4 regions of the Paenibacillus nanchangensis genome follow, and region 1 is predicted to be linked to each of the others. Evidence: predicted binding sites of a transcription regulator. Region 1 holds the regulator's gene; each other region holds the start of a gene.
The links. Region 1 encodes LexA, which represses DNA repair genes until DNA is damaged. Its sites were predicted from a motif close to CGAACATATGTTCG; they were not measured.
Positions count from the first base shown of each region.

Region 2: ACE6ED_RS04610 (DNA polymerase IV) is a predicted target of LexA. The motif match lies at 6,737-6,750, and genes of this name have one in related genera.
Region 3: addB (helicase-exonuclease AddAB subunit AddB) is a predicted target of LexA. The motif match lies at 4,133-4,146, and genes of this name have one in related genera.
Region 4: ACE6ED_RS10010 (ImmA/IrrE family metallo-endopeptidase) is a predicted target of LexA. The motif match lies at 2,869-2,882, and genes of this name have one in related genera.

Region 1 is NZ_JBHOFD010000001.1:6,431-14,351, reverse strand. Features, by position in the region: gene ACE6ED_RS00070 (MerR family transcriptional regulator) at 101-511, shown strand; gene glnA (type I glutamate--ammonia ligase) at 547-1,875, shown strand; gene ACE6ED_RS00060 (L,D-transpeptidase) at 2,096-2,434, opposite strand; gene lexA (transcriptional repressor LexA) at 2,698-3,324, opposite strand; gene ACE6ED_RS00050 (LysM peptidoglycan-binding domain-containing protein) at 3,565-3,978, shown strand; gene ACE6ED_RS00045 (DUF896 domain-containing protein) at 4,088-4,291, shown strand; gene ACE6ED_RS00040 (hypothetical protein) at 4,385-4,903, shown strand; gene ACE6ED_RS00035 (HAD family hydrolase) at 4,933-5,739, shown strand; gene ACE6ED_RS00030 (FixH family protein) at 5,943-6,362, shown strand; gene metH (methionine synthase) at 6,588-7,921, shown strand, end outside.
Region 2 is NZ_JBHOFD010000004.1:227,842-235,762, reverse strand. Features, by position in the region: gene ACE6ED_RS04640 (Rrf2 family transcriptional regulator) at 1-377, shown strand, start outside; gene ACE6ED_RS04635 (VOC family protein) at 556-1,422, shown strand; gene ACE6ED_RS04630 (MBL fold metallo-hydrolase) at 1,609-2,364, opposite strand; gene ACE6ED_RS04625 (DegV family protein) at 2,974-3,822, shown strand; gene ACE6ED_RS04620 (threonine/serine exporter family protein) at 3,889-4,311, opposite strand; gene ACE6ED_RS04615 (threonine/serine exporter family protein) at 4,363-5,127, opposite strand; gene ACE6ED_RS04610 (DNA polymerase IV) at 5,333-6,595, opposite strand; gene ACE6ED_RS04605 (hypothetical protein) at 6,868-7,068, shown strand; gene ACE6ED_RS04600 (DUF3231 family protein) at 7,296-7,814, opposite strand.
Region 3 is NZ_JBHOFD010000010.1:1,993-9,913, forward strand. Features, by position in the region: gene ACE6ED_RS09250 (Ig-like domain-containing protein) at 1-641, shown strand, start outside; gene ACE6ED_RS09255 (Na/Pi cotransporter family protein) at 1,088-2,086, opposite strand; gene ACE6ED_RS09260 (class I SAM-dependent rRNA methyltransferase) at 2,513-3,886, shown strand; gene addB (helicase-exonuclease AddAB subunit AddB) at 4,230-7,730, shown strand; gene ACE6ED_RS09270 (UvrD-helicase domain-containing protein) at 7,730-7,921, shown strand, end outside.
Region 4 is NZ_JBHOFD010000010.1:174,496-182,416, forward strand. Features, by position in the region: gene ACE6ED_RS09995 (NUDIX hydrolase) at 164-826, shown strand; gene ACE6ED_RS10000 (DMT family transporter) at 970-1,299, shown strand; gene ACE6ED_RS10005 (SOS response-associated peptidase) at 1,509-2,183, opposite strand; gene ACE6ED_RS10010 (ImmA/IrrE family metallo-endopeptidase) at 2,191-2,781, opposite strand; gene ACE6ED_RS10015 (hypothetical protein) at 3,124-3,660, shown strand; gene ACE6ED_RS10020 (hypothetical protein) at 3,872-4,144, shown strand; gene ACE6ED_RS10025 (YolD-like family protein) at 4,344-4,679, shown strand; gene ACE6ED_RS10030 (hypothetical protein) at 4,667-4,825, opposite strand; gene ACE6ED_RS10035 (hypothetical protein) at 4,985-5,164, shown strand; gene ACE6ED_RS10040 (WGxxGxxG family protein) at 5,302-5,724, shown strand; gene ACE6ED_RS10045 (YjcZ family sporulation protein) at 6,333-6,425, shown strand; gene ACE6ED_RS10050 (hypothetical protein) at 6,491-6,805, opposite strand; tRNA gene ACE6ED_RS10055 (tRNA-Leu) at 7,059-7,144, shown strand; gene ACE6ED_RS10060 (hypothetical protein) at 7,523-7,777, shown strand; gene ACE6ED_RS10065 (sensor histidine kinase) at 7,823-7,921, opposite strand, start outside.

The sequences.
Region 1 (7,921 bases):
TAAAATAAACTTGTGAGTATATCTTACATACCATTGACACGCTGCATACACCAAATGTACAATGAGGGTAGAAAAAGATCATTGGAAGGTTGGATGAGTCATGGGAGATGAAATCCGCAGAAATATGGCGCTGTTCCCGATAGGGATTGTAATGAAGCTGACCGATCTTTCGGCGCGTCAGATTCGTTACTATGAACAGCACAGTCTGATCGTTCCCGCACGGACATCGGGTAATCAGCGTTTGTTTTCCTTCAACGATGTCGAACGGCTGCTGGAGATCAAGGCTTTAATTGAAAAAGGCGTCAACATTGCCGGAATCAAGCAGGTCATGAATCCGGTATCCAAAGAATCGGAGGAAGCGACCGTCATCACGCCGGATACGGAAGTCAGACGCAGAGAGCTATCCGAAACCCAGCTTCACCGTTTGCTGAAGCAGGAACTGGTTTCCGGAAAAAGACCGGGACAAGTCTCATTGATTCAAGGTGAATTATCCCGGTTTTTTAATAAATAATAATTATACCGATAGCGTGAAAGGGAGAGGGTATTGTGAGCTATACTAAAGACGATATTTTGCGGATTGCCAAAGAAGAGAATGTGCGTTTTATCCGTTTGCAGTTTACTGACCTGCTTGGCACGATCAAGAATGTGGAAATTCCGATCAGCCAGCTGGAGAAAGCGCTTGATAACAAAATGATGTTTGACGGCTCTTCGATTGAAGGTTACGTGCGCATCGAGGAATCCGATATGTATCTTTATCCTGATCTCAGCACCTGGGTCATTTTCCCTTGGTTTGCAGAAGATAAAGTCGCCCGCTTGATCTGCGACGTCTATATGCCTGACGGCACTCCGTTTGCCGGCGATCCGCGCGGCATTCTGAAGCGCTGCCTGCAAGAAGCGGAAGAAATGGGCTTTACGGCCATGAATGTAGGTCCGGAGCCGGAATTTTTCCTTTTCAAGACGGACGAGAAAGGCAACCCGACTACCGAGCTGAACGACCAAGGCGGATATTTTGACCTGGCTCCGACGGACCTGGGAGAGAACTGCCGCCGTGAGATCGTTTTGACATTGGAGAAAATGGGCTTTGAAATTGAAGCCTCCCACCATGAGGTAGCTTCCGGTCAACACGAAATTGACTTTAAATATGCGGATGCCATTACTGCGGCCGACCAGATCCAGACGTTCAAGCTGGTGGTTAAGACGGTAGCGCGCCAGCACGGATTGCATGCTTCCTTTATGCCGAAACCGCTGTTCGGGATTAACGGCTCCGGTATGCACGCGCACCAATCCTTGTTCAAAGGTAATGTGAACGCATTTTATGATGAAAACGATACCCTTGGACTCAGCGATACAGCAAGATACTACATGGCCGGTATTCTGAAGCATGCCCGCGCTTTTGCGGCAATCACGAACCCGACCGTTAACTCTTACAAACGCCTTGTTCCCGGTTATGAAGCGCCATGTTATGTGGCTTGGTCAGCCAGCAACCGCAGCCCGATGATCCGGATTCCGGCATCCCGCGGACTGAGCACCCGGGTTGAAGTGCGCAACCCCGATCCGGCAGCTAACCCGTACCTGGCTCTAGCGGTAATGCTGAAAGCAGGTCTCGACGGCATTAAACGTCAGTTGGATCTGCCGGCTCCGATCGACCGCAACATTTACATCATGTCCGAAGAAGAGCGGATTGAGGAAGGTATCCCTAGCCTGCCGTCCGACCTGAAGGAAGCGCTGAATGAAATGATCCGCAGCCAGGTGATTACGGAAGCGCTCGGCGACCACGCCCTTGCACACTTCTACGAACTGAAAGAAATCGAGTGGGATATTTACCGCACCCAGGTTCACCAATGGGAACGCGATCAATATCTGACCTTGTACTAAGATGGAGAACCCTTGGGGCCGTAAGGCTCCGGGGGTTTTTTGTTTGTGGGCGCGGGCATTGAATCAGGGCGGTGCTTTTTACATGCCCACAAAATGCCTATAACAAACATTTATCATGCTTTAGTCTTCAAGCGGAGTGGGAAAATAGTCAGCATTTCAGCATGATAGCAAAAAAAGCCATAATAAAAGCCGTGGGAATTGCTTCACGGCTTTTTTTGAATCACTGCCGGATCGTTACTCTCGTTTGGAGCGGAACCAGATCCTTCAGTTGAAGCACATCTTCGTTGTACATCCGGATGCAGCCTCTGGAAACCTCTTTGCCTATCGATGAGGGATCATTGGTTCCGTGAATGCCATAATGAGGTTTGGATAAGCCCATCCAAAACGCCCCGTAAGGGCCACCGGGATTGTCCAGCTTGTTAATAATCGTATATTCGCCTTCCGGGGTCCGGCTTAACATCTTGCCGATTCCGATAGGAAATCCCCGCACAACGGTATTATGATCCAGCAGATACAGCATCCGGTCGGATAAGTCGACGATAATCCGGTAATTCGGCATGGTCTCATATCACTCCTCGGCATAGATTATGAACATGTTTCTAATGCTTCATATTATGCAGGGTACCTCCTTGGGATGTACCCAAATCTTATGGGAGCCGGGGTCTAAATTGCTATCCTGCTATCCTGTTATCCTGGTATCAGATGCTTCCCCGTTCTTCGGTAATGATCCTCCTAATCGCAGTCTTAAATCCCCCTAAACACAAAGAACCGGGCGTTCCGCAATTAATGTGCGAAACGCCCGGTTCTTCCCTTATATAAAACTCAGTGAATGTCACGGAACAGCCCGATGACCTTGCCGAGAATGCTGACCCGGTTCAAACGGAGAGGCTCGTACGATGGATTCTCCGGCTGCAGGCGGATGTGGTCGCGTTCCTTGTAGAAGGTCTTGACCGTTGCTTCGTCGTCTTCCGTCATAGCTACAACGATATCGCCATTATCGGCAGTTTGCTGTTGACGGACAATAACGTAATCTCCATTCATAATTCCGGCTTCGATCATACTGTCGCCGGATACCGACAGCATAAATACTTTGTTGTCGTTGACGAAATGGGTAGGAAGAGGGAAATAATCTTCAATGTTCTCGGTGGCCGTAATCGGCACACCCGCTGTAACTTTGCCGACGACAGGTACACGGGATACCGTGCTGGCAAAGTGATGCACATTCTCCGATTCTTCCTGGCCAAGAAGCTCGATGGCGCGAGGTTTGGTCGGATCACGGCGGATCAGGCCTTTCTTCTCGAGCCGGTCCAGATGGCCGTGCACCGTAGAACTGGAAGCCAGTCCGACAGCTTCGCCGATCTCGCGCACAGACGGAGGATAGCCCTTGCTGCGGACTTCGTTACGTATGAATTCCAGGATCGCCAGCTGACGACTCGAAATCTTTGACATCGGAATACACCCCATATAGTAATGTTTGGGAAAATTATATCATAGAACCTCCGTTCGTACAAACATAAGTTCTAAAATAGGTTTTGAAAAAACAGGCAGCCGAAAACCTAAGCAGAATGCGGTGTTTTCGCCGCTTAAAAATAAAGGGAACAATTGTTCGAAAAAACCTATTGATCGAAACACATGTTCGTGTTATATTATTTTTCGAAAGAGAGAACACACGTTTGGAGGGTGATCTTGATGTTAAAATACAGTACTTATCGCAGCATTTATGAGAATCAGAATGAAGTGCGTTCCGGCGGCCAAAGCGCCGCGGCTATCGGGACTCCCGCTTCCTCCTATAACATGGTGAAATGGCTGGAGAGCGCGAGAACGCTGCTCACCGAGAAGGGATTAAAGATTGTGCTTCTGTTTGTCCTTGTTCTTGCCGGATTGTCGCTGGTGGGCAATGTGTTCGCCGGACCGGTATCGATGGCGAAGGAAGGCAAGCGGGTTGTCGTGTCGAGCGGGGATACGCTTTGGGAAATTGCCAGTGTACATAAACCGGACAATATGCGGACTGCAGTATATATAGAAGGAATTAAGCGGGCAAATGGCTTAAACGGCAGCGAGATTCGGACGGGGGATATTTTAACACTGCCCGTCTATGATTAAATAAGAACTAAAGTGGTTTATTTCGGATAAGAGCTTGTAAGGGGCACACCTTGACAAGCTCTTTTTCTCATGGCAAAGTTAAACTGACTGATAAGGGAAGGGTGAACGCATGAATATAGATGAAGTGGTCGACCGCATCAACGAATTGGCCCGCAAGCAGAAATCCGTCGGCCTGAATGAAGAAGAGCTTGCCGAGCGGGCGAAGCTCCGCGAGATTTATTTGGGCAACATCCGGCGCAATTTCCGCGCCCAGCTGGATTCGATCGAAATTGTGGATGGGAACTCCGGAGACGACAAGCGGCCTCAACACTGACGCTTGTTTTCTTTTTTTGCCCGCCGGCTCCCGGGATGACCGGCTGCTGGCCATATGTCAGGAGATCATGAAGAAGAATTAGGGGGAAACGCGATGGCCCGTTCTTGGGAAAGAATGGTTCAAAAAAACTCACAGCAGTTGAACAAACAGCGCAAAAAGCAGGGGAAAGACGGCATTCACGCTGTTCGGGGGAGTCAGGATACCGAAATCTTTAAAGGCCGTAACTTTATCCTGCCCATAACACTGGTTGGTCTTGGCGTGTTGTATTGGCTGATCGGAACGGTCGATCAGCAGCGCGGCAACGGTTCACTGATGAACTGGCTGGGTGTGGTGCTGTATTTTGCGCTGGCGGCGATGATTTTTTTCCGCAAGCCTTATCTGAAAGTGGAACGCAGCCGGCTGTCCACCTTCAAGTTCAACCGGGAACGCATTTTGCACACTGGCGATATTGAGAAAATTTCTGTCTCGAAGGGTGCTGTGGTAATCCATCACAAGGCCAAACGTTCGAAATGGGTGTTCTCCCGCTTGACGAACCGCTTTAATACGGAAGCGATGGGGGAGAAACTGGAATCGTTCGCCAAGACCAACAAAATTACGTTTGAGAGAGAATAATTTCGCCTAGGGAGAAGGAGCTGCCGAACATGACGATTGAAGCCGTTTTGTTTGATTTGGACGATACGCTGCTGTGGGACGAACGCAGTGTCGAGGAGGCTTTCGCCGCTGCAAGCCGGGCGGCCGGTCCGGAAGTGAATCCGGAAGAACTGCAGGCTGCTGTGCGCAGGGAAGCGCGCGCATTGTATGAAACCTATGAGTTTTATCCCTTTACCCAAATGATCGGTATTAATCCCTTTGAAGCGCTGTGGGGGCATTTTACCGGAGGCAACCAGCCCGAATTCCGGCAGATGGAGCAGCAAGCCCCGCTGTACCGCAAGGAAGCTTGGCGGCGTGGACTGGCAGCGGTTGGTGTAGAAGATGAAGCGCTGGCCGAGACGCTGGCTGAACGTTTTGCCGCGGAACGCAGAGGTCTGCCTTATATGTATGAAGAAACGATTCAGGTGCTCGAACAGCTGCATGGCAAAGTGAAGCTGCTGCTCTTGACCAATGGCTGCCCGGTACTGCAGCAGGAGAAGCTGGACAGCGTGCCTGAACTGACTCCTTTTTTCGACCAAATTGTGATTTCCGGCACGTTCGGGAAGGGGAAACCGGATGTCTCGATTTTTGAACATGCGCTGCAGCTGCTGGATACCCGGCCTGAACACGCGGTTATGGTCGGGGATAAGCTGTCGACAGATATCCGGGGCGGACTTGCTGCAGGGATGACCACCGTCTGGATTAACCGGACGAACCGTCCGGAACACTCCGGCATCAAACCGCATTACCGGATTGCGAGTCTGTCTGAGCTGCTGCCCTTGCTTGATCAGATGGAAGTCCGTCAGTCAAACCTGTAGATCAAACTGGGCAAGCCTTGTTTTCCCTGTTGGGAGGACAGGGCTTTTTTGTTATGAAGACTTATGACAATGACTTTCTTCATATTTAATAACATGAATCGTAAGCTTTTTCGTCAATTTGGACGCAATCTATGTATAATGGAAGAAATGAAAGGCTGCCCTAATCAAAGAGTCGATACATAGAACCGAAGGAGACGGATGATATGAACCGATGGAAGGCAGGATCGCTTGCGCTGTTTCTCGGCGCAGCACTCACTGTTGCCGGGTGCTCCGGAAAAAACTCCCAGGCTGCGCATGAACATATGGCGGACCTCTCCATGGACCCGATCAAAGTGGAGCTAAGCTTGGAGCCCGCTGCTGCAAAGGTTAATGAAACCGTGCGGCTTCAGGCGTTGGTTACTCAGAAAGAAGAGCCGGTTGATGATGCAAAAGAAGTGACGTTCGAAATTACGGGACCGGACGGCACAGCGGATTCCATAGAAGTGGAAGGGGAACGTCAGGAAGGCGGTACCTACACTGCGGAATATACGTTTGATGCCGCAGGCGAATATAAGGTGACGTCACACGTTACCGCCAGGGCGCAGCATTCCATGCCCTCACAGAAGATCAAAGTTGAACCTTAAACTAAGGGATGGCCGGGACGGCAGCTGATGGATAGCGGGGCGCCCTCTTAATACCTGGGGGTGTCCGCAATGCCGCTGCCTGCGTTGTCCGCAAAAATGACAGCAAAATGCAGGAATTCCAGATGGACAAGCAAGTCTTTCCGAAATCCCTCTATTCTGCTAAACTTACTCTAACGTTTGACATGGAGGGATAGCAAGTTGGTCAAGTTAACGATTGCAGAAGCGATGCAACAACGGATATTAATACTCGACGGCGCCATGGGCACCATGATTCAGCAGGTGCCGCTCACGCCCGACGATTTTGGCGGCGAAGAACTCGAAGGCTGCAACGAAATGCTGGTGCTAACCCGTCCGGAAGTCATTGAACAGATCCATAGACAGTACCTGGAAGCAGGGGCTGATCTGATTGAAACCAATACCTTCGGCGCGACGTCGGTCGTGCTCGCGGAATACGACATTCCCGACAAAGCACGCGAAATCAACTTGGCCGCAGCGGCGATCGCCCGGTCGGCCGCCGACGCATACAGTACACCGGAACACCCGCGTTATGTGGTTGGGGCGATGGGACCTACAACCAAAACGTTGTCGGTTACCGGCGGCGTGACTTTTGCAGAACTGATAGAGAGCTATGAGGAGCAGGCGGTGGCGCTGATCGAAGGCGGCGTTGACGCACTGCTGCTGGAGACTTCCCAGGATACGCTGAACGTCAAAGCGGGCAGCATTGGTATCCGCCAGGCGTTTGACCGTACGAACATTACACTGCCGGTTATGATTTCAGGCACCATTGAACCGATGGGCACCACACTGGCCGGTCAAAATATCGAGGCGTTTTACATTTCGCTGGAGCACCTGAATCCGGTCTCCATCGGGCTGAACTGTGCAACCGGACCGGAGTTTATGCGCGACCATATCCGTTCGCTTGCGGCGATGTCTTCCGCGGCGATCAGCTGTTATCCGAATGCGGGTCTGCCCGACGAAAACGGGAATTACCACGAGTCCCCGGATTCGCTGGCTCGTAAAATCGCGGCGTTTGCGGAAAAGGGATGGCTGAACATCGCGGGCGGCTGCTGCGGCACAACGCCGGAGCATATCCGGGCCATGGCCGAGCTGCTGAAGAACTACCCGCCGCGTCCTCTGGACGGCACCCATCCGCCCGCTTTGTCGGGCATTGATCCGGTATACATCGAAAACGATAACCGCCCGTACATGGTCGGCGAGCGGACGAACGTTCTCGGTTCGCGGAAGTTTAAGCGCCTGATCGTGGAGGGGAAATACGAAGAGGCGTCTGAAATCGCTAGAGCCCAGGTGAAAAACGGCGCGCAAATTATTGACGTGTGCGTGCAGGACCCGGACCGGGATGAGAGCGCGGATATGATCCGCTTTTTGGAGCTGGTCGTGAAGAAGGTTAAGGTTCCGCTCATGATAGACACAACCGATCCGAAGGTCATCGACCTTGCGCTGCAGTACAGCCAAGGAAAAGCGATAATTAACTCCATTAACCTTGAAGACGGCGAAGAAAAGTTTGAGCATGTCACCCCGCTGATCCACAAATACGGCGC
Region 2 (7,921 bases), on a different contig from region 1:
CTTTGCTTGAAGCAAATAAGGACGAAAAATGCACCTCCGAATGGATTGCGGGCAGCGTAAACACCAACCCGGTGGTCATCCGGCGCATCACGGGAATGCTTCACAAGGCCGGGCTGGTTGAGGTTCGTCCTGGTGTGGCCGGAGCCAAGCTGGCCCGGAGCGCGGACGAGATCACCTTGCTGGATATTTACCGGGCAGTGCAGGCCGCACCGGAGAACGCGCTGTTTGGCGTTCACGAGCAGCCCAATCCTGAGTGTCCCGTCGGCCGGAATATCCAGCAGACGATCATCCCTATTTTTGCGGAAGCCCAGCAGGCGCTGGAAAATGTGCTCGCCCGGACAACGCTGACCCAGGTGATGAATGGAATGCCAGTATAAAACCAATGATATAACTGCAGACGAAGGCGTGTGAACAACGCGGACGCTGTTAGGAAAGCCGGAGGCGGAAGAGAAGCTTCCGGTTTTTTGTTGAATTCATTGACAAAGAAAAATAATGTTACTATACTAAATATAGTTACTTGTAACTGAATTGATTACAAGAAGAGGAGTGTTTGTTATGACATCGACCGCGGTACTGCCTGCCGATACCCGGCTTGGAAGCGTACAGATCCGGGTCAGCGAGCTTGAACGGTCCATTTTGTTTTATGAAAAAGTTGTGGGGCTTAAACTGCTGAGCCGGGAAAAAGACCGGGCGGAGCTGACGGCGGACGGGCGTACTCCGCTGCTCATTCTCAGACAGATTGCAGCACCGCGGCCGCTGGGCCGAAGCTCGGCTGCCGGGCTGTATCATTTTGCCATCCTGCTGCCGGACCGTCCGAGTCTGGGGCTGGTCCTCCGGAATATGATCGATGCGGGGATTCATATCGGCCAGGGCGACCATCTTGTGAGCGAAGCGCTGTATATTCAGGATCCGGACAACAACGGGATTGAGCTGTACGCGGACCGGCCGCGCAGCGGATGGAAACGGGACAGCGAGGGGTATTATGTGATGACCACAGATCCTGTGGACGTCGACGGGCTGCTGGCCGCATCGGCAGGACTCGTCTGGAACGGACTGCCGGCAGGGACCGTAATCGGTCACGTTCATTTCCATGTAGGCAACCTGGAACGCGCCAGAAGCTTTTATTGCGGTGTTCTTGGCTTCGAACTGACGGCTTATTATGGCGGTGCGGCCCTGTTTGTGTCCGCCGGCGGCTATCACCACCATGTCGGCCTGAATGTATGGGCGGGCGAAGGGGCGGCGCCTGCGCCTGCGGATGCGCCGAACATTGATTTTTTCACCATTGTGGTGCCGGACCCGGGTGATTTTGAAGTGATCCGCCAGCGGGCGGCTGCCGCCGGGGTGGAAACGGCCGAAGACAGCGGAATGCTGACGCTTACTGATCCGTGGAACATTGGCATCCGGATTGTGGCGGCTGAATAAAGAAGACAAAAAGCGCCCTAGGCTTGTATGCCCTGGGCGCTTTATCGCGTGCAAATGCGTGAATTGACGTGTTATGGTGTTATTCAGCCAATTGATCGCAATATGGCCGATTGCATTCCATCCCGTTCAAACGGAAGCCTACGAGCAGGATTCGCCGCTAATGCCCTTCTTATTCTTCCGTGCGGCTCAGCAGTGTGGTTTCGCTTTGGCAAGCGCCGCAATCCGCTTGTTCGCTTCCCCCCGGTACCATCCGCCGTGATAGCAGATGACCGAATCGATATCATAATCCGCCAGCTTGCGCAGCGAATCAAGCGCCGTTTCCATATCCGGCGTAGCGGCGGGGTCCGGTCCGAACAGGACGTCTCCGGCTGTCGTCAGCGCGTCGCCAGCGATCAGAATACGGCTTGGCCGGTGATACAGGCTGATATGCCCCGGACTGTGCCCGGGGGTATGAATGACGCAGAGCCCGCCTTCCAGTTCGTCGCCGTCCGCCACGACTGTGTTAACCGGCGCGTGCGGCGGGTGTTTTAACACCCGGAGAAATGCCTCACGCCAGGGTGCGGGCAGATCCGGCGGAAGCATGGATTCGGCGGCGGCCAGCGCTTCAGGGGTATGCTTGAGCAGCATCCGCTGCCCTTCGATGTAGGGGCGTTCCAGTTCATGGGCGAGAACCGTGATCCCTTTCTCTTTTAGCGCCAGAAGTTCCGGCAGGCTTCCGATATGGTCGAGGTCCTGGTGGGTGATCATAATCGCATCCAGTTGATCCGCTGAAATCCCCAAACCGGCCAACGCGTCCATCAGCCGGGTTCCGAGACCGGGATAACCGGTATCCACCAGCATGGCACGTTCTTCGCCGTACACAACGGCCGGGTAGATCCGGTCGGTTCCCCCCATTACCTGGACTTCCAACTCCAGCATTTCAATCACCGATTTATTGTACAAAACCGTCCCTCCTGAAGATATGATAACGGCTGGCCAGCCAGAAACAATGTCTATCATATACAAAGATTAGGAGTATATCAATACATAAATATTTTATTATAACACATAAATTTTATTTTGTCAATAGTTAATTTAAGTCCCGTAATGCTGATTATCTGCCAAATGATCTTGCCTCATCCGCAGCGGATGACTTTCCAAGCCTCAAAACTTCGGTAGCGGAACAGCCGTATGAATTAGCCCTGTTTGCCGGCGAACCGAAGACCTGAATACGCTAGGCTTCACAAAACAAAACTGCACTGCAAGCCCCCAGGTGGTGCTTAGCCAGTTGGAATAAATATCCTGAAAAACCGAGCGGGAACGAAATATTTTAAGAATTATGGCAAAACATTGAAGAATATCAAGATAAACCGGCTCAGACAGCCAAAAATCGTTTTTGTGACTGTTTTAGCCCTGTATGCTCGGTTATAATGCTGGTGTAACCCCGGAACCGGGCAAAATTTGATTCGCCCTATTTGTTTGTGGGAATATAGATAGTAACAACCTTCCGGGGAAGCCGGCACCTGACCGCTGGCCGGGGGAGAGAGCCAAGAAAGAGAGACGTGATGCATCATGAAATCTATCGCATGGGTAACCGACAGCACCAGTACGCTGGACGCGGACTTTGCCAAAGCGAACCATATTTATATCGTTCCGCTCCGGCTGATCGTAAACAACGAAGCATATAAGGAAAACATCGATATTACGGCGGAAGAGTTCTATGAACAGATGAGACGGCATGAGCAGGTCGGCAGCTCTCAACCTCCGATCGGCGAATTCATAGAGCTGTATGAAGATTTAAAAGACAAATACGACGAGATCATCGCTATTCATTGTTCTTCCGCGCTGAGCGGCACCTACCATACCTCCATGCAGGCGGCTGAAATCGCCGAAGCCAACGTAACCTGCATCGACTCTGAAGCCGGAGCGTTTCCGCTCCGCGAGATGATTATGAACGGTGTCGAGTGGCAGAAGCTGGGCTGTTCGGTGCATGAGATCAAGGAACGGATCGAGCAGATGATCCGCGGCATGACTTTTTATCTGATGCCGGCCAGCCTGACCCAGCTTCACCGGAGCGGACGGGTTACGGGGCCCCAGCTTGTGCTGAGCCAGCTGCTGCGAATCCATTTGCTGTTGAAGTTTGATGAGGGGAAAGTCATCGTGGAGGAGAAGATCCGTTCCTTTAAGAAGACGAAACAGCGGCTGCTTGAACACCTGAAAAAAGATTTTGCGCTGATCAAAGACGTCTGCATCATGCATGCCAACAACAAGGAAGAAGCGCAGCGCCTGGAGGACGAAATCCGGGAGATGAATCCGGAGCTGCGGACCGAAGTGATGCCGTTTATTCCGGTAGCCGGTATTCACGCGGGGGAAGGAACACTTGCACTGGCCTGGATTCGGCAGCGTCCTGCTTTTGCCTGAGAAGGGGAAAGCAACTATCATCGCACACTCATTATAAAAAAAGGGCCGTCCCTTCCGGGACCGCCCTTATTTGCGTATACGGCGAAACATTTGCCCGAGCACCTCGCTCAGCACGAGCCCGGTCGCGATGGCGCCCGACAGCATTAAAGCCTGGACGGCAATCTGAACTGCTGTAATGTATTCCTCCTCCACAAATTTGCGCATTGCGTCATAGGCGAGACCGCCTGGCACAAGAGGAAGGATGCCTCCAACACTGAAGATGATGACGGGCATTTTGAACGAGCGGGCGAAAAACTGGCTGACGACTCCGACCAGCAGCGTCGCGCCGAAGGTGGCGACGATCGGCTTCCATTCGGGATCGAGCAGCAGGTACATCAACCAGCCGACCATGCCCGCAAATCCGCACTGCACCAGCGCGCGTCTGGGCACGTGGAACAGCATGCAGAAGGTGGCGGAAGCGAGGAAGCTGGCGACAAGCTGCAGTATCATGGACGGTTAACCTCTTTCTTGTATACAGTGGTGAAGCCGGGGCCCCTGACCCTAGAACAGCGACAGCGCAAGGCCGATACCCGTCCCGATGGCAAAGGCGGTCAGAAAAGCGTCGGCGCCTTTGGATAAACCCGAGACAAGATGACCGGCCATCAAATCACGCACCGCATTCGTGATCAGCAGCCCGGGAACAAGCGGCATAACCGAGCCGATGATGATTTTGTCCGTTTCACGGCCCACTCCCCACTGCACGCTGAAAAAGGCCAGCAGTCCAATCAGAAACGCGGCTGAAATTTCGGCAAAAAACTTGATCTGCACGAGCCGGTGGAGATAGACCGCCGCCATGTATCCAAACCCCGAAACGAACAGCGCCGGCAGCGCGTCCTGCAGGCTTCCTTTGAACATAACGGTGAAGCAGCCGCCCGTAACCGCCGCGGCGGCAATCTGCATCCAGACAGGGTAGACGTGACCCGCCTGGTCCACCGACATCAGCCTGGCGCGGGCTTCGTCCGGTGTGAGCGCCTGCTGGCTGAGCTGACGGGAGATGTCGTTGACGTCGGACACCTTGCGTAAATCGGTCGTCCGGTCGGCGATCCGGAACAGCTTGGCCGGCTCCGTGGGGCTGGTCGCAAACATAATGACGGTCGGGGTGACATAGCTGTGCGCCCCGGGGTAACCAAGCGCGGCCGACATTCTGGACATGGTGTCCTCCACGCGGTAGGTTTCCGCCCCGTTTTGCAGCATAATTTTCCCGGCCAGCAGACACAGATCAACGATATCCCGATCCGGCTCTGCTTGCGTTGCTGGACGTTCCACTGGTCCCAAATCCTCCCCTTGAATGTTATATCTCCGATTGTCGCCCCGAACCGGAAAAAATTCAAGTCCTTCTTTTGCCTGCTGTTAGTTCCGCTTGTCTCTGCCGTTTAAATCCGCTGCCTATGGGCCACCAAACGATACCCCGGCATGGAAGGGGAGGGGGAAAACCGCCTCCCGAAACGAACCGTCCCGGCGCCTGGGGCGCCTATTTGTAGTGCCCGCCGATTTTGGCGGCGCGGTCCTTCATTTGCCCCGCGCCGGTGAAGGAGGCGGCCCGCCCGATGATCGTATCGCCGTATTTCCGCTTGAGGCTGTCCGTAGCCCGCTCCAGCTCGCGGATGCGGGGACGGGGCTCAAACAGGGTCAGCTGGTACTGATTTTCGTCCGACAATCCGGACAAACTGATACCGACCCGGCGCACCGGCTGGCCGTCCCAGTGGCGGCGGAACAGCCGCATGGCCGCTTCGTACACAAGATTGGTGGCGTTTGCGGGGTCCGGCATCGTCTCCTGGCGGGAGAAGCCTGCCGGCCGGTCGAAATCCGCGCCCCGGCAGCCGACCGATACCACGGAGCCGTTTACCCCGAGGGTGCGGCAGCGCCGGCAGACAAGCTCGCACAGCTCCAGAAGGACAATTGAAATTTCCTCCATTGTGCGGTAATCGCGCGGCAGCGTCATCTGGTGGCCGACGCTTTTGGGCGGCTCCTCGTGCGTGTGGGGATTGACCGGACTGTCGTCCATGCCGTTGGCGATGCGCCAGTACAGTTCGGCGTCAATGTCGGCTTTGCGGCCAAAGCGGGCGCGCATACGCCGTTTCAGCTCGCCGAGCGGAAGCTGCGCCAGGCTGCCAATCGTCGGCAGTCCCATTGCTGTGAAGTGGGCGGCCATCCGCCCGCCCACCATAAACAGGCTGCGGATCGGCAGAGGCCAGAGCAGGTCGGGCAGCTGTTCTTTCGGAAGGGTAAAGATACCTTCGCCGTTTTTTTTGGCCCACAGGTCGCATGCCATCTTGGCCGTTACCTTGGAGTAGCCGATGCCCACCCGGGTATACACCCCGGTATCCCTGCGGATCCGGTCCTGAATAGCCGCCGCGATTGCTTTGGGGCTGCCGAACAGCGTCCGGCTCCCGGTCACATCGATGAACTGTTCATCGATGGAGTAGGGCTCAACCAGGTCGCTGAATGTGCGCAGGATATCCGTGATTTGAGCCGAAACATCGATGTAATGCTGCATGCGCGGTTTGGCGATAACCAGGTCCGGACATTTGGCTAGCGCTTCCTGCAGCGTTTCGGCCGTCGTCACCCCGGCCTGCTTCGCCAGGGGGCAGGCGGCAAGCACGATGCCGCTGCGTCTTGCGGGATCGCCCGCCACAACCAGCGGGCGGCCGTTGTACCGCGGATTGGAGGCCTTTTCGACCGAAGCGTAAAAGCTCTGGCAGTCGGATAACATAATAACACGTTCCGTTTTCATTGGAGTCACTCTCCCCTAGCCGAATGTGTCTATAGCGGCTGATGCTTGGTTTTTATTATAATGGGAACATATGATCTGTCTATGTATATTTATTCCCAATCGGCATTGATTTAAGAACAAATGTTTGGTTTAATAATAATACAAACAAACGTTCGCTGTCTTGGTGATTGAACTTGCGAAGCGAGTCCGGTTTCGACGCAGTGATTCAGATATAGAGCTTGAACTGCAATATAAAGGCTCGAACAGTATAAATGAAGGGTGGAGGGATCAATATGCCGTTGAAATATATAGGCTGCGTAATGGAGATTGTATATATGGACAGGGAAGGGAAGCTTACCCAGCGCCGCGTTCGCGTCAATCGGGTGGACGGCGGACTGCTGCGGGCAACCTGCCTGGAGACAAATGGTCCGAGGACGTTTAAGCTGTCCAGTATTCTTGCCTGGAAGCCGGTTCCTCTGCGGAACGCTTCTTGACTTAAGGGAGAAGGGCAGCGTCCGGGTGTTGATCCGGGCGCTGCCCCTAATGGCTGCCGCAAGCAGTCTTCAGCGAAAGGCGCTGCTCTAATGGCTGCCGCAAGCGGTCTTCAGCGAAAGGCGCTGCCCTAATAGCTGCCGCAAGCGGTCTTCAGCGAAAGGCAGAAGCGTAGAGGCATCGGCCCTAAGCCGTGTCGCCTGCTCCGTAGTCCGAGTGGTAGTTTAACTTACGCGTGAACTAACTCGTCGCGTTTCAGTTGAAGCGGAGGAGGAATCAGCCAGCCCTTCTCTTTGTTCAGACGCAGCAGCGACAATCCCGTTGCAGCTTTTACCCCGTGGTACTTCATGAACAGAGCGCCGATATCCTCGCGGATCGACATGCCCATAATTTGGCTGCATTCCACCAAACTCACTGCTACGCTGGCCGACAGGGCTGCGGCGATTTCAGGATCGGAGAAGCGGGCGCCCATCGGGATATCCTCCAGCTTGGCGATCGGACGCTCCGGCAGCGCCGGGGAGGTAGGAATTCCGTTATCGTGCAGAATTTTATCGCACTCTTTGATTTCCTTGCGTGCCTGATCCAGCATTTCGCTGATGACTTTCTTTAATTCCTTGTCTCCGGCGTGATAATGAAACGCCTGAAGCGAGGAGACCGCGCCCTTTGCTTTGGTCGAGTACTGCCAGATGCCGTTAATTTCGCCGTAATGAAGCGGTTCGTCTTTCGGATTGCCATCCAGAATTCCCATTGTTGTTATGCTCCTTTGCAAAGTTATTAGGCCACCGTACAATAGCTTTTCCAGAGGAGGCTTACTTAATGAACACCGTTAGCAGGGAATGAGCGGAAACGGGACCA
Region 3 (7,921 bases), on a different contig from region 1:
AAATCGAATGGAAGCTTACCGGCTCCACCGCCGTTATTAAGGGCAAATCCCTGAAAGGTCTGGTTAAAGGCTCGGCGACACTGAAAGGCACCTATTCGAACGGAACAATCACCATTCCGGTCGCAGTTGAGCAAAAAATCGTGAAGATCGTCATCGAGCCGGCCAAACTGGCGATGAACCTGAAGCAGTCCAAGCCGCTGAAAGCGACAGGCTATTACAACAACGGCAAAACCGTCAATCTGGGCACCCAGATCAACTGGAAGTCTTCGGACGAAAATGTGGCGACGGTAAAAGGCACTTCCGTCAAAGCGGTAGGCACAGGCACCGCGACGATGACAGGTTCCTACCAGGGCATCAACGTGAGCTCAACGGTAACAGTTACAGCGAAGCTGACCAAACTGACTGTGGAAGAAAACAAGCTGAAGTTGGCTCCCGGTCAGTCCCAGACGCTGAAAGCAATGGCACTGTATGATACCGGAGCGACTACAGTAGTTACCGGTGTGACCACATGGACCAGCTCCAAGCCTTCCGTGGCCAAGGTGCTGCCTGACGGCACCGTAATTGCGGTGTCCAAAGGCTCGGCTTCCATTAAAGGCAAATTTGGCGGCAAAACAGTTTCCGTATCCGTCAAAGTAATATAATACAAAACAAGCGCGCCCTCTTCCGTTGATGCGGAGGAGGGCGTTTTTTATGCGAAAACGGCAGTTCTCCAAACGCTGGAGAAATTTCCGGAAGCGGCAGGGGTGTTTCGGAAGGCAGTGTTGTTTCGGAAGGCAGTGTTGTTTCGGAAGGCACGGTTGTTTCGGGAGACAAGGTTGTTGCAGAAGACAAGGCTGTTTCGGAAGACAGAACTTGTTCCGGAAGACAGGGGTGTTTCAGAAAACAAGGCTGTTTCGGAAGACAGGACTTGTTCCGGAAGACAAGGTTTGTTTCAGAAAACAAGGTTTGTCACAGAAGCTGGGGTGTTCCCCGATTACGACATTTTTTGCGGGAAGCCGGCAGGTTTAATGTGGAAATGGCGTCGTTTAGAGTATAATAATACAGCGAACGTTACGGGAGCCGGATTTCTTGCGGGACATGGAGATTTTTAGTGCCGCAGCCGGCGGTCGATCCGGTCCCAAACGGGCAGATAGCACAGCGGCAGGGCAAGCAGCGAACAGGCCACGTTAAAAATCGTCTGCGCATGCGCCACCTGCGCGCCGGCTCCGCCGCCAATCCAGGCGGCAATCTCCTGCAGCACGCCGGTCAGCGGCAGGAACAGCAGCGCCCCGCCTGCGTTCAGCGCCACATGCGTCCAGGCGACGAGCACGCCGGCTTTTGTGCCGCCGATCGAGGCGATGACCGCTGTGGCGCAGGTGCCGACATTGGCGCCCAGCACGATGGCGATGCCCAGTTCCGGCGGGAGCGCGCCGGAAGCGGCGATGCCCATCGCCATGCCGATGACGGCGGAGCTGCTGTGCAGCACGGCGGTCAGGACCGCGCCGGCGGCGAGTCCCCACAGGCTGCTCGCGGCGGCCCGCTCCAGGAACCAGCGGAACATGCCGCTGTCCTGGAGTGCCGGTCCGACCGACTGCATGACGGCGATGCCGAGCAGGACAAACGCGAAGCCTGCCGCCGCCAAGGCGATGAACTGCAGGGGCGCGGACAGCCGGCGCAGCGTATCCCGCGCGCGGGAGCCGGACGGCGGCAGCTCGCCGCCCATAACCGCCGCCGCCCAAAGCGTGGCCGAGGCGGCGAGGAGGTGCGGGGCCATCCGGCCGAGATTCAGCCCCGCCAGCTCGGTCGTCAGGCAGGTGCCGATGTTGCTGCCGAGGATGATGCCGAGGGTGCGGGCGTAGGTCAGCAGCCCGGCGTTAACCATCCCGATCGTCAGCACCGTCACGGCCGTGCTGCTCTGGAGCAGCGCGGTCAGCAGCGTGCTGGAGATAAGGCCTTTTAGCGGAGTGGAGGCGGCCGCTTTCATGCCGCGGTCCAGCAGCGGGCCGGCGAGCTTGGACATGGCCGTCTCCATCAGCTTCATCCCTGCCAGGAAAATCACGACACCGTAAAGGACGGGGAAGAGAATCTCACGGATGAAAGTCGGCATGATCAGGACTCCTTTCGGTGAAAGCGTCGGCTGAAATGGTTTTTTGGACAATGGTCTGCGGCGGTTTCTGCACACGACCGGCAAGACGTGGACGTGCAGCCTTCTGCTGCCCCTACCTAGAAACGAAGGCAGGTACACTTAAGAACAAAAGGACAACCCGGGTTTGTACACCCAATATATGAGCGCTCGGGCCGGGCCATGACAGCAAGTCCGGCTGCGGCGCGGAAGCGGTGAACGGCGAACAGCGAACAGTGAACGGTGAATAGTGAGCGGTGAACAGCGAACAGCAACAAGTACACGAGAACAGAATTACGAAGATATGGACGACGACGATAAGAAAGACGCAGAACAAGACAGTATGAACAAGTCAGCAAGAACAGAACCGTAAGAACAGAACCGTAAGAACAGAACAGGAGTGGATCAATCGTGGCAGAAGTTATTTTGCAGCGCGCCCGCAAGAAAAGGCTGGAGCAGGGGCATCCCTGGGTATTTGCAACGGAAATCGCGGAAATAAGAGGAGAAGCGGAGCCGGGAGAGCTTGTTCACGTGCATAATCATCAAGGCCGGCATTTGGCAACAGGGTATTATAACCCCGCTTCGCAAATCCGGGTTCGGGTCGTGTCCAGCTCCCCGCTGGCCGAAATGGATACGGCGTTTTTTGTTGAGCGGTTCACCCGCTGTCTGCGGCACCGGGAGCGGTTTTTGCCCGGAGCGGACGCGTACCGGCTGGTTTACGGGGAAGCGGATTTTTTGCCGGGACTGATTGTTGACCGGTTTGGCGATGTGCTGGTGGTGCAGCTGCTGACGCTCGGAATGGACAAGCGGCGGCAGGAAATCGTGGAGGCGCTGGTGCAGGTGGTTGGGCCAAAAGGTATCTACGAACGCAGCGACGTCTCCGTCCGCGAGCTGGAAGGTCTTGAACAGACGACCGGCGTGCTGTACGGCGATTGCCCGCGTCATGTGACGATTACCGAAAACGGGTTGAAGCTGGTCGTTGACATCGAACAGGGGCAAAAGACTGGTTATTTCTTCGACCAACGCGAAAACCGCGCGTCGATTGCGCCGCTGATGACCGGCTGGGGCGAGCGGAGCGGCATTATGCTGCAGCCGGTTTCGGATGCGGACGGTACGGTGCGTGAGGCGCCCGTTAACCGCAACGGCAAAGAGGTCACTTTTCCATACTGGGACGGGGCAACGGTGCTGGAGTGTTTTTCCCATACGGGCAGCTTCACGCTGCATGCCTGCAAATACGGCGCCAAAAAAGTCACCTGCCTCGACGTATCCGCCCATGCGATCGAAAGCGCAAAAACGAATGTCGAGCTGAATGGCTTCGGCGATCGGGTTGAATTTGTTGTGGACGACGCATTCCAGTATCTGCGCAATCAGGTCAAAGGGCTGGAAGAGCGGAACGAACGCTCGGGCCAAACGGAAAAGGCCGATACCTCAAAGCCGATGACCGCCGGAGGCGGACGGACGTGGGATGTCGTTATTCTTGATCCGCCGGCTTTTGCCAAATCGAAGAACGCCGTAAAAGGCGCCTGCCGGGGCTACAAGGACATTAACCTGCACGGCATGAAGCTGGTGAATGAAGGCGGCTATCTCGTGACAGCCAGCTGTTCGTACCACATGCGGCCTGAGCTGTTCCTGGAGACGATTCAGGAAGCGGCCAGAGATGCGGGCAAAGTGCTCCGTCTGATCGAATGGCGGGCGGCCGGCAAAGATCATCCGCAGATCCTCGGCGTGGACGAGGGGCATTATTTGAAGTTCGCGATTTTTGAAGTGCGCAGCAGGGAAGAGTAGATCTTTCGGCCGCATCAATAATGGACGTTTCATTTTTCGGCCGCATCCAATGACGTATGCTTCATTTTCCGACATGCATCGGAAGGTTTGTTTTCCGACATGCATCAACGGACGGGTCGTTTTTCGTCATGCATCACGGAGGTCGTTTCATTTTCCGTCACGTATCAAATACAGGGTCTGGTGTTCCGTAATGGGCGCCGGCCTTTTTTTGTCCATGTAAACGATCGATACGTAAACTCGTTCCAACAAACATATGTTCTGTTTTGGCCTGTCCGCTTATGGTATAATGGTCGGAGATTGTAAATTCGGATCAGGAAATGAACCGTCGGAAGGAGTTCTCAAGATGTCTGTAGCGTTCATGCTGGGCCGTTCGGGCAGCGGCAAAACCACATTAATATGGGAGCGGATCGCGGCTGAGCTGAAGCGGGAGCCGCTGGGCCCGCCGATTCTTCAGCTGGTGCCGGAGCAGGGCTCGTTTCAGGCGGAGCGCGGGCTGCTCGCTCATGCGGGTTTGAAGGGCGGCGTTCGTGTGCATACGCTTGGTTTCTCGCGGCTGGCCCACCGGGTCAAGCTGGAGACGGGAGGCAGCGGAGCGGTGCCGATTACCGATGAAGGCAAAAAAATGCTCATCTACAACATCATCCGCCGCCGCAAAGACGAGCTGAAGCTGTTTGGAGCTTCCGCCGACCGCCCCGGCTTTGTGGAGCGGCTCAGCCGCCTGCACACCGAGATGAAGCGCTGCTGTCTCGGTTCGGAGGATGTGCAGGGACAATTTGAACAGCTGCGCTCGGATGCGGAGAACAGTCCGATTTTGATGAACAAGCTGGAGGACCTGGGCGTGGTGTTTGCCGAACTGGAGCGGGAAATGTCCCAGCTGTACATGGATGAGGAGGACCGGCTTGGAGAGCTTGCCGCCAATATACCGGACTCCGATTTGATCCGGAATGCCGAGATTTGGGTGGACGGGTTCCACGGGTTTACACCGCAGGAATTCACGGTACTCCGCCAGCTGATGCTGCATGCCGCAAAAGTCACCCTCTCGTTAACGCTTGACGGCCGGTATGCCGGTGGCATCCAGCCCGGGGAGCTCGACATGTTCCATCCGGCAGCCACCTCGTACGCGAAGCTGCGCGGGATGGCGGAGGAGATTGGGGCCGATGTCGAAGAGGAGATCATCGCTCCCGATCCGCTGCCGCGGTTTAGCGCAAGTCCGGGACTCCGCCATCTGGAGCGGGGCTTTGAGCGGCGGCTCGTCTGGAGCGGACCGGATCCGGGCGACGCGGGGATTACGCTGCATGCCGCCGCCAGCCGGCGCGCGGAAGCGGAAGGGGCGCTGCGCGAGATGATCCGGCTGGCACGCGAGGAAGGCGCGCGGTACGGTGAGATGGCGGTGCTGGTCCGGAATCTGGAGGACTATGCCGAGCTGTTTGAGACGCTGAGCCGCGATTATGGCGTGCCCTGCTTCATTGACCGCAAGGTGGGCGAGCTGCATCATCCGCTGGCCGAGTTTATCCGTTCGTCGCTGGACGTTATCCGCCGCCGCTGGCGGTACGAAGACGTGTTCCGCTGCGTGAAGACCGATCTGCTGCTGCCGGAAGACGGCAGCTTAAGCCGGGCGGATATGGACACGCTGGAGAATTACGTGCTGGCCTGCGGCATCCAGGGTTACCGCTGGACGGACGGCCGCTCCTGGCGGGGCATCCCGAGCTTGTCGCTGGAAGGCGAGCGCGTGACCGACCCGGAGTTGATGAACCGGATCGAACGGTGCCGGGAAGCGGTGGTCTTGCCGCTGCAGGCATTTGAGAAGCGGGTGAAACGCAGCAAGACGGGACAAGACCTGTGTGCGGCGGTGTTCCGCCTGCTCGAGGAAACCGGCGCAGCCGGCAAGCTGGAAGAGTGGAGCCGGAGCGCACAGCTGGAAGGCCGCGCCGGAGCTGCCCGCGAGCACCGGCAGCTGTGGGGCGCCGTGCTGGATCTGCTTGACCAGATTCACGAGATGATGGGCCGCGAAGCGATGGACTTTGACCTGTTTGCAGGCGTGCTGGAGACCGGTCTTGCTGAGCTGCGGCTTGGTCTTGTGCCGCCTTCGCTGGACCAGGTGCTCGTCGGCAGCATGGACCGGACGCGGACGGCAGATGTGAAATATGCTTTTGTGCTTGGCGTGAATGAAGGCGTGGTTCCGGCGCTGCCGCAGGAAGACGGCATTTTGTCCGATCCCGAACGGGAGATGCTGGAGCGTTCGGGTATGGAGCTGGCGCCGGACTCGTCGCGCCGGATGCTTGATGAGCGGTTCCTGGTTTACAACGCCCTGACGGCGGCCAGCCGCAGACTGTGGATCAGCTACAGCCTGACGGATGCGGAAGGACGGCCGATGCTGCCGTCCGAGGTGATCCGCCAGGTGCGCCGGATGTTCCCGTTTCTGAAGGAACGGCCGCTGGCGGCGCTGCCGCTGCCCGGCGAACCGGACGAGGAGCAGACGGAATTTGTCAGCGGCCCGGCGGATACGCTGCGGCTGCTTGTCGTTCAGCTTAGACGGTGGAGGCAGGGCGAAGACATCCCCGCCCTCTGGTGGGATGTGTACAACTGGTTTGCTTCCGATCCTGAGTGGAAGCCGAGGCTGGAGCGGCTGCTGCGTTCGCTGTTTTACCGCAACCGGGGAGTGAAGCTGCGCCGCGAGACAAGCATGAGGCTGTACGGCGGACGAACGCTGCGCGGCAGCGTGTCGCGTATGGAGCGGTTTGTTTCCTGTCCGTTTTCACATTTTGCCTCGTACGGGCTGCGGCTAAAAGAACGCCAGCTGTACCGGCTCCAGGCGCCGGACATCGGGCAGCTGTTCCACGCCGCCTTGAGCGAGATGGCGCTCAGGCTGAAGAACGAAGGCCGCGGCTGGGGCAGCTTGTCGCCGGAGGAATGCCGCCGGGAAGCGGATGCGACGGTCGACCGGCTGTCGCCGATGCTGCAGGGCGAAATCCTGATGAGCTCAAAGCGGTACGGCTACATCACCCGCAAGCTGAAGAACATCGTCGGACGGGCTTCGGTCATCCTGGGCGAGCACGCCCGGCGGGGCAGCTTTGAGCCGATCGGCCTGGAGCTGGACTTCGGGCCAGGCAAAGAACTGCCGCCGCTGCGCCTGACGCTGCCGAACGGCTGTGTGATGGAAGTGGTGGGCCGGATCGACCGGGTGGATATGGCGGAGGGTGAGAACGGCGTGCTGCTGCGCGTCATCGACTACAAATCCAGCCAAAAGGATCTGAAGCTCCACGAGGTCTATTACGGTCTTGCCCTTCAAATGCTGACTTATCTGGATGTCCTGCTGACCTATGCCGAGGAGTGGATCGGCCGGCCGGCGCTGCCTGCGGGCACGCTGTATTTCCACGTGCACGAACCGCTGCTGTCGGCGGCAAACGGCATGGACCGGAGCCAGGCGGAACAGGAGCTGCTGAAGCGGTTCAAAATGAAAGGGCTGCTGCTTGCCGACAAGGAAGCGGTTGGTCTGATGGATACGGGACTGGACAAAGGACATTCGTCCATTGTCCCGGCAGCGGTCAAGAGTGACGGCAGCTTTTACAGCAGCTCGTCGGTCGCTACGCCGGAGCAGTGGAACCGGCTGCTGACCTCGGTCCGGAGCACAATTAAGGACATCGGCACCCGGATCACCGAAGGCGATGTGGAAATTACCCCATACCGGATTCAGCAGGAGACGGCCTGCACATTTTGTGCGTTTCGTCCGGTCTGCCAGTTTGACGAGGCGGTGGAGGGCAACGGTTATCACCTGCTGGGCAAACCCGGCAAAGAACAAATCTGGGACCTGCTGTCCCGCGGCGAAGGAGGTCAACCGTCTTAATGAGTACTTTAGAGAAACCGGCAGGGAGCATATGGAGCGACGATCAGTGGCGCGCGATTGCCGAAAGCGGAGACGACATCCTCGTGGCCGCGGCGGCGGGCTCGGGCAAAACTGCAGTGCTGGTGGAGCGGATTATCCGCAAAATCAGCCGCGAAGAGAACGGGTTCAGCGTTGACCGGCTGCTGGTGGCG
Region 4 (7,921 bases), on a different contig from region 1:
GGCGTTTTGTGCTACGATAGGAGCGTAACTTTAGCCAGAGCGAGAGTACGGAGGAAGTACATAGGAGTGTCCGTTGTTGAGCAACAGCAGAACAGGTACCAGGTTGTGTGTAAGAAAAACACCTGCATAAGCGTATCAGCCGACCTAGATAAGGAGTGAGCGAATGGCAGAGGAAGAACTGCTGGATGTGCTGGATGAACAGATGAAGGTTGTAGGGACGGCAAGCAGGGAGCGGGTGCATGCGGAAGGATGGTTGCACCAGACGTTCCACTGCTGGGTAGTGACTCACGGGGAGCATGGAGAATGGAGTATTGTATTTCAGCTGCGTCATCCGGATAAAGATACGTACCCGTGCAAGCTGGATACGTCCTGCGCCGGGCATCTCTTGGCGGGAGAAACGCCGGCGGATGGAATCAGGGAGCTGGAGGAAGAGCTGGGACTGCGGGTAGCGCCGAACGAGCTGATCTACTGCGGCATTGCCCGGGATGAAACGGTGGTCTCGGCGACTATTACAGACCGAGAATTTAACCATGTCTACTTGTATCCGTGCGACCGGAAGCTGGGCAGCTTTGAGGTTCAGACGGCGGAGGTGTCGGGTTTGTTCCTGTTTAATTTAACGGAGATCCAGGCTTTGCTCCATGGGGAGCGTGAAGGGATAACCGCGGTGGAAAGTATGGTTCTGGAAAGCGCGCCGCCCGGATTCGAAGATCCGCAGAAGATTTGGACGCTTCAGGATTTCACCCCAAACAACGAGCCGTATTACCGGCTGCTGTTTGATACACTTCGCCGGCTGGAGAGAGCTGAAGGCGAGGGTGCAGAAAAGTAGAAAGTTAGAGAAGTGAAAAAATGGAAAGTGGGGAGACGGAAAAAATAGAGAAATAGAAGAATAGAATAATAGAAAAAAACGAATAGTAGAAAAAACGAATAGTAGGAAAATAGAATCAAAGATGAGGAATAGGAGAGGAAAAAATGTTAAAAGGTTTTTTGTTTCTTGCGGTATCAATTGTATCGGAGGTGTTCGGCAGCACGATGCTGAAAAGCACTCATGGCTTCACCCGGATCTGGCCGAGCCTGGGCGTTATCCTCGGATACGGCATCGCCTTCTATTCGCTGTCCTATGCGCTCAAAGCGATGCCGCTCAGCACCGCTTATGCGATCTGGTCTGGAGTGGGAACGGCGCTGACGGCGATGATCGGGGTGCTGGTATATAAGGAAGTACTGTCCTGGCAGGCCGTAGTTGGCCTGATCCTGATTATTGCCGGCGTAGTTTTCCTGAATTTAAAAGGTCCGGCTCACTAATCCTTATTAGCTCTTTGCAAACCCGGCAATCCGAGACTCAGGGGTGCATGGCTGTAGATCCAGCAGAACGCAGGGTTGTAGAGCTCCGGGACTGGAGAGCCGTAGCACGCAGAATCGGAGGGTTGATGAGCTGCAGGACCGCACGGCTGTAGGACCGTAAGGCTGTAGAGGCCTCAGGCGCCAGAGCCGGGGTCTGTAGAACGCAGAGCTTACAAGGCAATCTCTCGAATAAGCTCCGGTGAATCGTTTTTCACACTGCCTACCGCAGGCGAAACCGGGTAAGCCCGCAGTCTGCCGTCCTCGAACGGCTTCAGCATCTCCAGCAGCCGGGGAATGTCGCGGTTGGTCCGGTCCAGCCAGGACTGTTCGTCCTCAGGACGGAGAATGACCGGCATCCGGTGATGGATGGAGGACATCAGCTCGTTAGGGGAGGTGGTGATAACGGTGCAGCTGGAAATCTTGCGCCCTTCGGGGTCTGTCCAAATATCATACAAGCCGGCCAACGAAAAAATCCCGCCCTCCCGAAGTACGATCCGCATTGGCCGTTTCCCGCCTTCCTCCTGTTTCCATTCATAAAAACCGTCCGCCGGCAGGATGCAGCGCCGGGTGGGTAGCAGCCGCTTGAAGGCGGCCTTGGTCATCAGGGTCTCGGCGCGGGCGTTAATCATTCCCGCAGCGGAACGCTCGTCTTTGGACCACGCAGGAACAAGCCCCCATTTCAGAAGGCCGATCCGGTTCTTCGTCCCGTCATGAATAACCGCCGGCACCTGCTGCGAGGGAGCGATATTGAACTTCGGCAGAAACGGAAGCAGCGACGGATCTGCCGTCATATAGCGCAGCAGGAGTTCTTCCATCGTTACGGTGACGGTATAACGTCCGCACATTTTCGCATCAATCCTTTCTGTGAACGGAGGAGTAGAAGCTGGTGCCGCCGGAAGCCATTCGGGGAGAGAGGTTCCGGTTGTCCGCTACGCGGGTAGACTCCGCCACGGCAAGCAGCTGTCCCTGCAAAATCCGCCGCTGAATCTGGTCGATCCGGTGCAGCGCCAATTCTTCAGGCACCTGAAACGTCTCCGCTACATAGCCAATGGCTTCGGTCCGCTTGTCCGGAACAGGCAGGGACGAGAACAAGGAAAAAGGAATGGCGGCGTACGGCACAAACCGGTCCGCTTCGTCCTCCTGCGCCGGGGTATACCGGCCGGGAAGCAGGGTGCCGTCCCCGGCATGCCGCAGCAGATGGCACAGCTCATGCAAAAAATCAAGCCGCTGCCGCTCCGGAGACAAACGGCTGTCCAGGAACATGCTGTATGTTCCCGCTGCAGCTTCCACGGCTTTGCTGGGTACATCCAGATAATGAACCCAGATGTTCAGGCGTTCGGATAAATACTCGATAGAAATCCGGGAAGGATCGCTGACCCCCAGCCTCCGGAACAAGTCCTCTGTCCATTGTTCGAGTTCTGTCATTTGGTAGTATGTATTCATGGCAATCACCTCATTACGGATCGTTGTGCATTACGTTTCCATAAGAAAAGCCCAAGGAGGGCGGATAAATTAAGTATATCACAAAACAGAACATTTGTTCCTACTTTATGCGAATTTTTTTCTGCACATCTTGGGGCAGCTTCTGCAGTCCTTAAGCGTAACTTGGCAGATTCAAGTTATGCCCTAAATTCCCTGAATCTTACACTTAAGTAAGCACCCAGTGCAAAATCATGACGCTTCCGCAGAAAAATAGGAATGGTGCTGTCGTTTCTTGTCTAATCCTGTTTTTTTCAGTTGCATCTTTGTCCATTCGCTTCTATTCTGTACTATGGAGGGATGGAGATGAAGATGAAAGTGCCGGCGGCCCTGCTGCTTGTTTCGGTGCTGCTTGCGGGATGCGGAAACTCCGGAGCGAAGCTGGATACCCAGGAAGCGATACAGGAGAGCGTCCAGGATTTTTACAATAAAGTATCGGAATTGGAGGTTGCCGGGAAGGAAGCGCTGGAGTCGTTTAACGGCACTATCGCAGCTTATACGGAAGGCAAAGCCGATGAAACGGAGCTGGAAAAAGCGATTGACAGCTTCCAGTCGGCTACAGCCGACATCCGGGAAAAAGCGGCCAAGCTGGAGGTCGACAGCGGTCTGCCCGACGATGTGGAGCAGCTGATGGATGAGGCTAAAACGTCTTTTCAAGAGGCCTACAAGCTGAAAGCCCAGGCTTCCGACAGCGTCGACTCCGCGGATGTAACCGCCGAGCAGTTTGACGAAATGAACAAAAACGCCGATATTGTCATGCTGTACGGCATTTCGAAGCTGAAAGAAGCAAGATCAGCCGTTGGCCTTGACGAAGAAGAGCTGGCACCAAGCGCCACGCCGTAAAATTACATATACGGAGCGGAGACGGGCCTCACCCAGGTGGGGCTTTTTGTCGTGCGGCAGAGGGGGGCTGGCCTAGCACCGGTCCGGCGGCATAGACTTGGCAGGAGTGCTAGTCCGTGCTGGAACAGGGCATTATTGACATTGATTATGTCTTGTACAGGTGGTTATAATACAAACATACGTTCCTGTTTTCCTGAAAGGGGAGAAGGAGATGCTGGGGGATACGGCACGCAAGCTGCTGCGCATTTTATACCACTATTCCGGGCATTACCGGCGAATGCCGGATATGCAGACACTCCGGCGGCTGTCGGGCCGTACGTATCCGGATGTGATTGCCGGGATGTCGGAGCTGGCCGAGCGGCGGTACATCGCCTGGCGCCGGGGAATGCGTGTAGAACGGGCGGCGCTGCTGGAACCTTGGGAGCGGCCGGAAGAGCTGCCGGTCAGCAGGCGATCCGGGGGCAAGGGACACTGGCTGGAGTGACTCAACTGGATGATACCAACTGAATGATACCAACCGAATGATACCAACCGAATGATACAACTGGATGACTCCGGATGGAACAAGGCCGGCTGGACGGTACCGGGGCTTTCAGTGAGCAGTGACCAGTGAACCCGCACCTAGCCCAGGAGCAGTAAGGTGTCAGACGCGCAAGATGCAAAGAAAGGACGGAGAATAGCAAATGGGCAGAAAATTGGAGGGAAACGGATTATGGGAAAGCAGCCGGATGATGCTGCCCGAACACAAAAGCCGGATTATCCGCGACGAGCGGGAGACAGCGCGCCGGGTGAAGCCGGTACTGGACCCGCAAAGGCTGGAAGAAATGGAACGTTTGCTGGCCCAGTCGCTGAGGGAGCACGTCAAAATTACGGTAGTGCTGTTCGACCCGTTCGATGATGAACGCTTAAGCGGGTTCGTGACCTCCATTCACGCCCACTCGCGGGAAATTAAGCTGCAGTGGGCGGAAGAATGGAGATGGATCGGTCTGTCCGAGATCGTCGACGTTTACCCCTGCTGAGCTTCGCCCGTCTTCTCGTAGGCGATTAGCGTCACGGGCTGGCCGGTTAACTCGCGAATCCGGGCTTCGGCGCTGCGGATAATTTCCACCGCCCGCCCATCTTCGTCCAGACCGGCCACCTCGTAGCTGTCGCTGTGAATGTCCATGATACCCCACCTTTCTTTGAAGGTAGGGTCCCCGTTTTTTTGCTCCGGCATACACCTGACTGGAACGGAAGAGAAGAGGAATGTCTGTGCCGTTTTTCATATGTAACCGTTTTCTTTGGTGATATAATGTAGCTATCATATGGAGGGAGTTGGTGCTCTGTGTATGATTTGAAGCCTTTTTATAGTGTAATGGACGAAGAAGCAGACCGGATGCGCTTTAGGGACAGAGAGAAGCAGCAGATGGCGGGACAAATGCCGGGAATCTGGAGAGAAATCAGCGACTGGCTCATTGCCGGAGGAATTTTTGTACTGATTGTTTTTCTGATCACCAGCTTGTAATCGATCATATTTAGAGCCGCTCCGGTTGGGCGGCTTTTTTGTATGCCGTGAAGTTTTGCCGCATAAAAGGGAGGACGCAGGGGAATCTTATCATCGCAGGAATCAAAACAAAAGGGAGGCCAAACGTTTTGAAGAAAATGGTGATTAGTCTTGCGTGCAGCACCCTGCTGTCGATGAGCATCGCGGGCGCCGGATTTGCAGCAAGCACAGGCGGGATGGGAGCTAACAACACGGGAACGATGAATCAGGACGGCGGGATCTTGGGCCGTGGCGCTGATACCATCAACCGCGCCGGTGACAACACGATGAACCGGATGACCGGTACAACGAACACAACGGGAACAAATGGAACATACGGTACGACAGGTTATGGCAATAACGGCACCAACAATGGCAATAACGGCAACTACCGCACGACTAGCACGACCCGCAACGGCAACTACCGTGCAAACGCGGCGAACAACAACAATGATAACGACATGGACTGGGGCTGGCTGGGTCTGCTTGGCCTGATCGGTCTGGCCGGCATGAGAAACCGCAACAAAGAACCGCAACGTTAAACGCAGCAGCAAGCACATCCTATTTAAATGCGGTAACCCTGCCTGGGTTGCCGCATTTTTAGGTGGTCATCCGCAAAAGATGGACGATGGCTAATGGTTGAACGGTTGTATATATGGAAGGCAAATGATCCAGGGACAAATGGCTTGGCCGATCGTACCTACGAAACACGGATCATACCGGCGTACATACGGCGGCCATTGGCTGAACGGGCGTACCAATGGAAGGCGGATCATGCCCGGCTGTACATACGGAAGGCGCATCATACGGCGGCGGAAATGGCTAGACCGCTTCACATAGGGGAGAAAGAAATACGGTGTTGAATGGCTGAACGGATTTACATAGGGGAGACAGAAGATACGGTGTTGAATGGTAGAACGGATTTACATACGGGAGACAGAAGATACGGCGGCCATTGGCTGAACGGTTGAACCTATAGAAAGCAGATGATTAGGAGCAAAAGCTGCGTTCATGCGGAAGCAGGGACGCTTTTTGTCATGCTTTTTGGGCGACTAAAACAGGATATTTACACAACGCACTAGGCGTCAGTACACGCAGAGATAAAAACCCAGCATAAAATACATTAGAAAATTGAAGAGGAGGGATTTGGATGAGCGGCGGTTGCGGATTTGCCGGATACACTTCCACTACGGTAATTTTGGTGCTTTATATTCTCTTGGTCATTGTTCTTAAAACGTTCTAAAAGCCTGGACTTGAATAAGAAAACGGAGCCTACAAACCGTAGGCTCCGGTGCTGTTGCGTTGCAGTTAAGTATAAAGCAGCGTAATCACCAGGAGTTCGTAGAGAACAAGGGTTAAAATCAGTTCATCACTTGAATACGGATTTCCAAAACCCCGCTGACCGCCAGGATTAGAAACGGCAACATACAGCAGACCATGGTCGCAGCTTACAATTCTGCCTACAACCACATATCCGTCCAAAGTTTCGATTTTTACATATTGATTGAGATGATGCATGCAAACATGCTCCAAGCGGTTTCGAATCGACTTTACTGTTTCGGTTGTATTGGCGTCCGCCTTATACAGCATCTGATGCTTATATCCCATTGGTTGAATACTCATTGATTAGACCCCCAGTTAGCGTTGGTTTTCACGATCAATATATGCACCCGCCTACAAAACGGTGCCGTACGAGTGCCCGGGAAATCAGCAATGCTATTGACTCTTGGACAAGTCTTATGTTATTATCATCTTCGTCGGTATTTATGAATATTTCGTAGCTGACTGCGTTAGACATGGTGCTTGCCGATCCGAATCCTGTATAGTGTAACGAAAAGGTATAATCGGAGAAAAGCACGGTGAATAACGATTTCCTGCCGGGGTGGCGGAATTGGCAGACGCACAGGACTTAAAATCCTGCGGTAGGTGACTACCGTACCGGTTCGATCCCGGTCCTCGGCATTATACAAAACCCTGAAATCCCTTGCTGTATAAGGGATTTTCTTTTTTTTATTGTTTGTAATGGGCTGCCTAATTTAGAGGGAATGAGTGGATTTTTCCTCCGAGAGGACGGATTGGGGACGAACTTTTGGGTCAAATACGTCTAGGTGCGCCGTTGTTTTTCGACTCAACCTCTTAGTGGTCTTACCCCCGTCATTAGACAACAATAAAAGAGGTTTCATTTATGCAGCGATTGCTTTCCGGTACTCCACCGGAGAGCAGTCAAATCTGCTCCTTTCATTCATTCTTTTATTTGTTATAGCCTACATCGCGTTTGGTGCATGGATATCGCATGATACCAAAATCATATTAGAACAAGCCATGCAGAAGAATCCTGATATGAATTACATGAGTCGTTCAGTGTACAACCATATCAATCCTGTCGAACGTAGAATGACAACAGATGCTTTTGAGTATCATTCAAGCTCTCATCATATCGGTTATGTATTGCCACTGCATTACTTCACAGGTTCAAAAGTATATGTAACTCAGAAATACGAAAATGATGATTTTGGATTTAGAGAACCAGTCCAGTTAACGCTAGTATTGAAAGCCGGAAAGTGGTACGCGACAAAGGTTAGTATTCAGCCTTAACGGGAACAAGGGCTCCAGCTCATCAGAACTGGAACCCTTGTTTGCTCAGCAGGGCAAAAAAATCTCAAATTTCGTGCCTTGCCCGACTGTCGCTTGGACCTTGATGTCGCCGCCGTGTGCTTCGACGATGGTCTTGGCGATGCT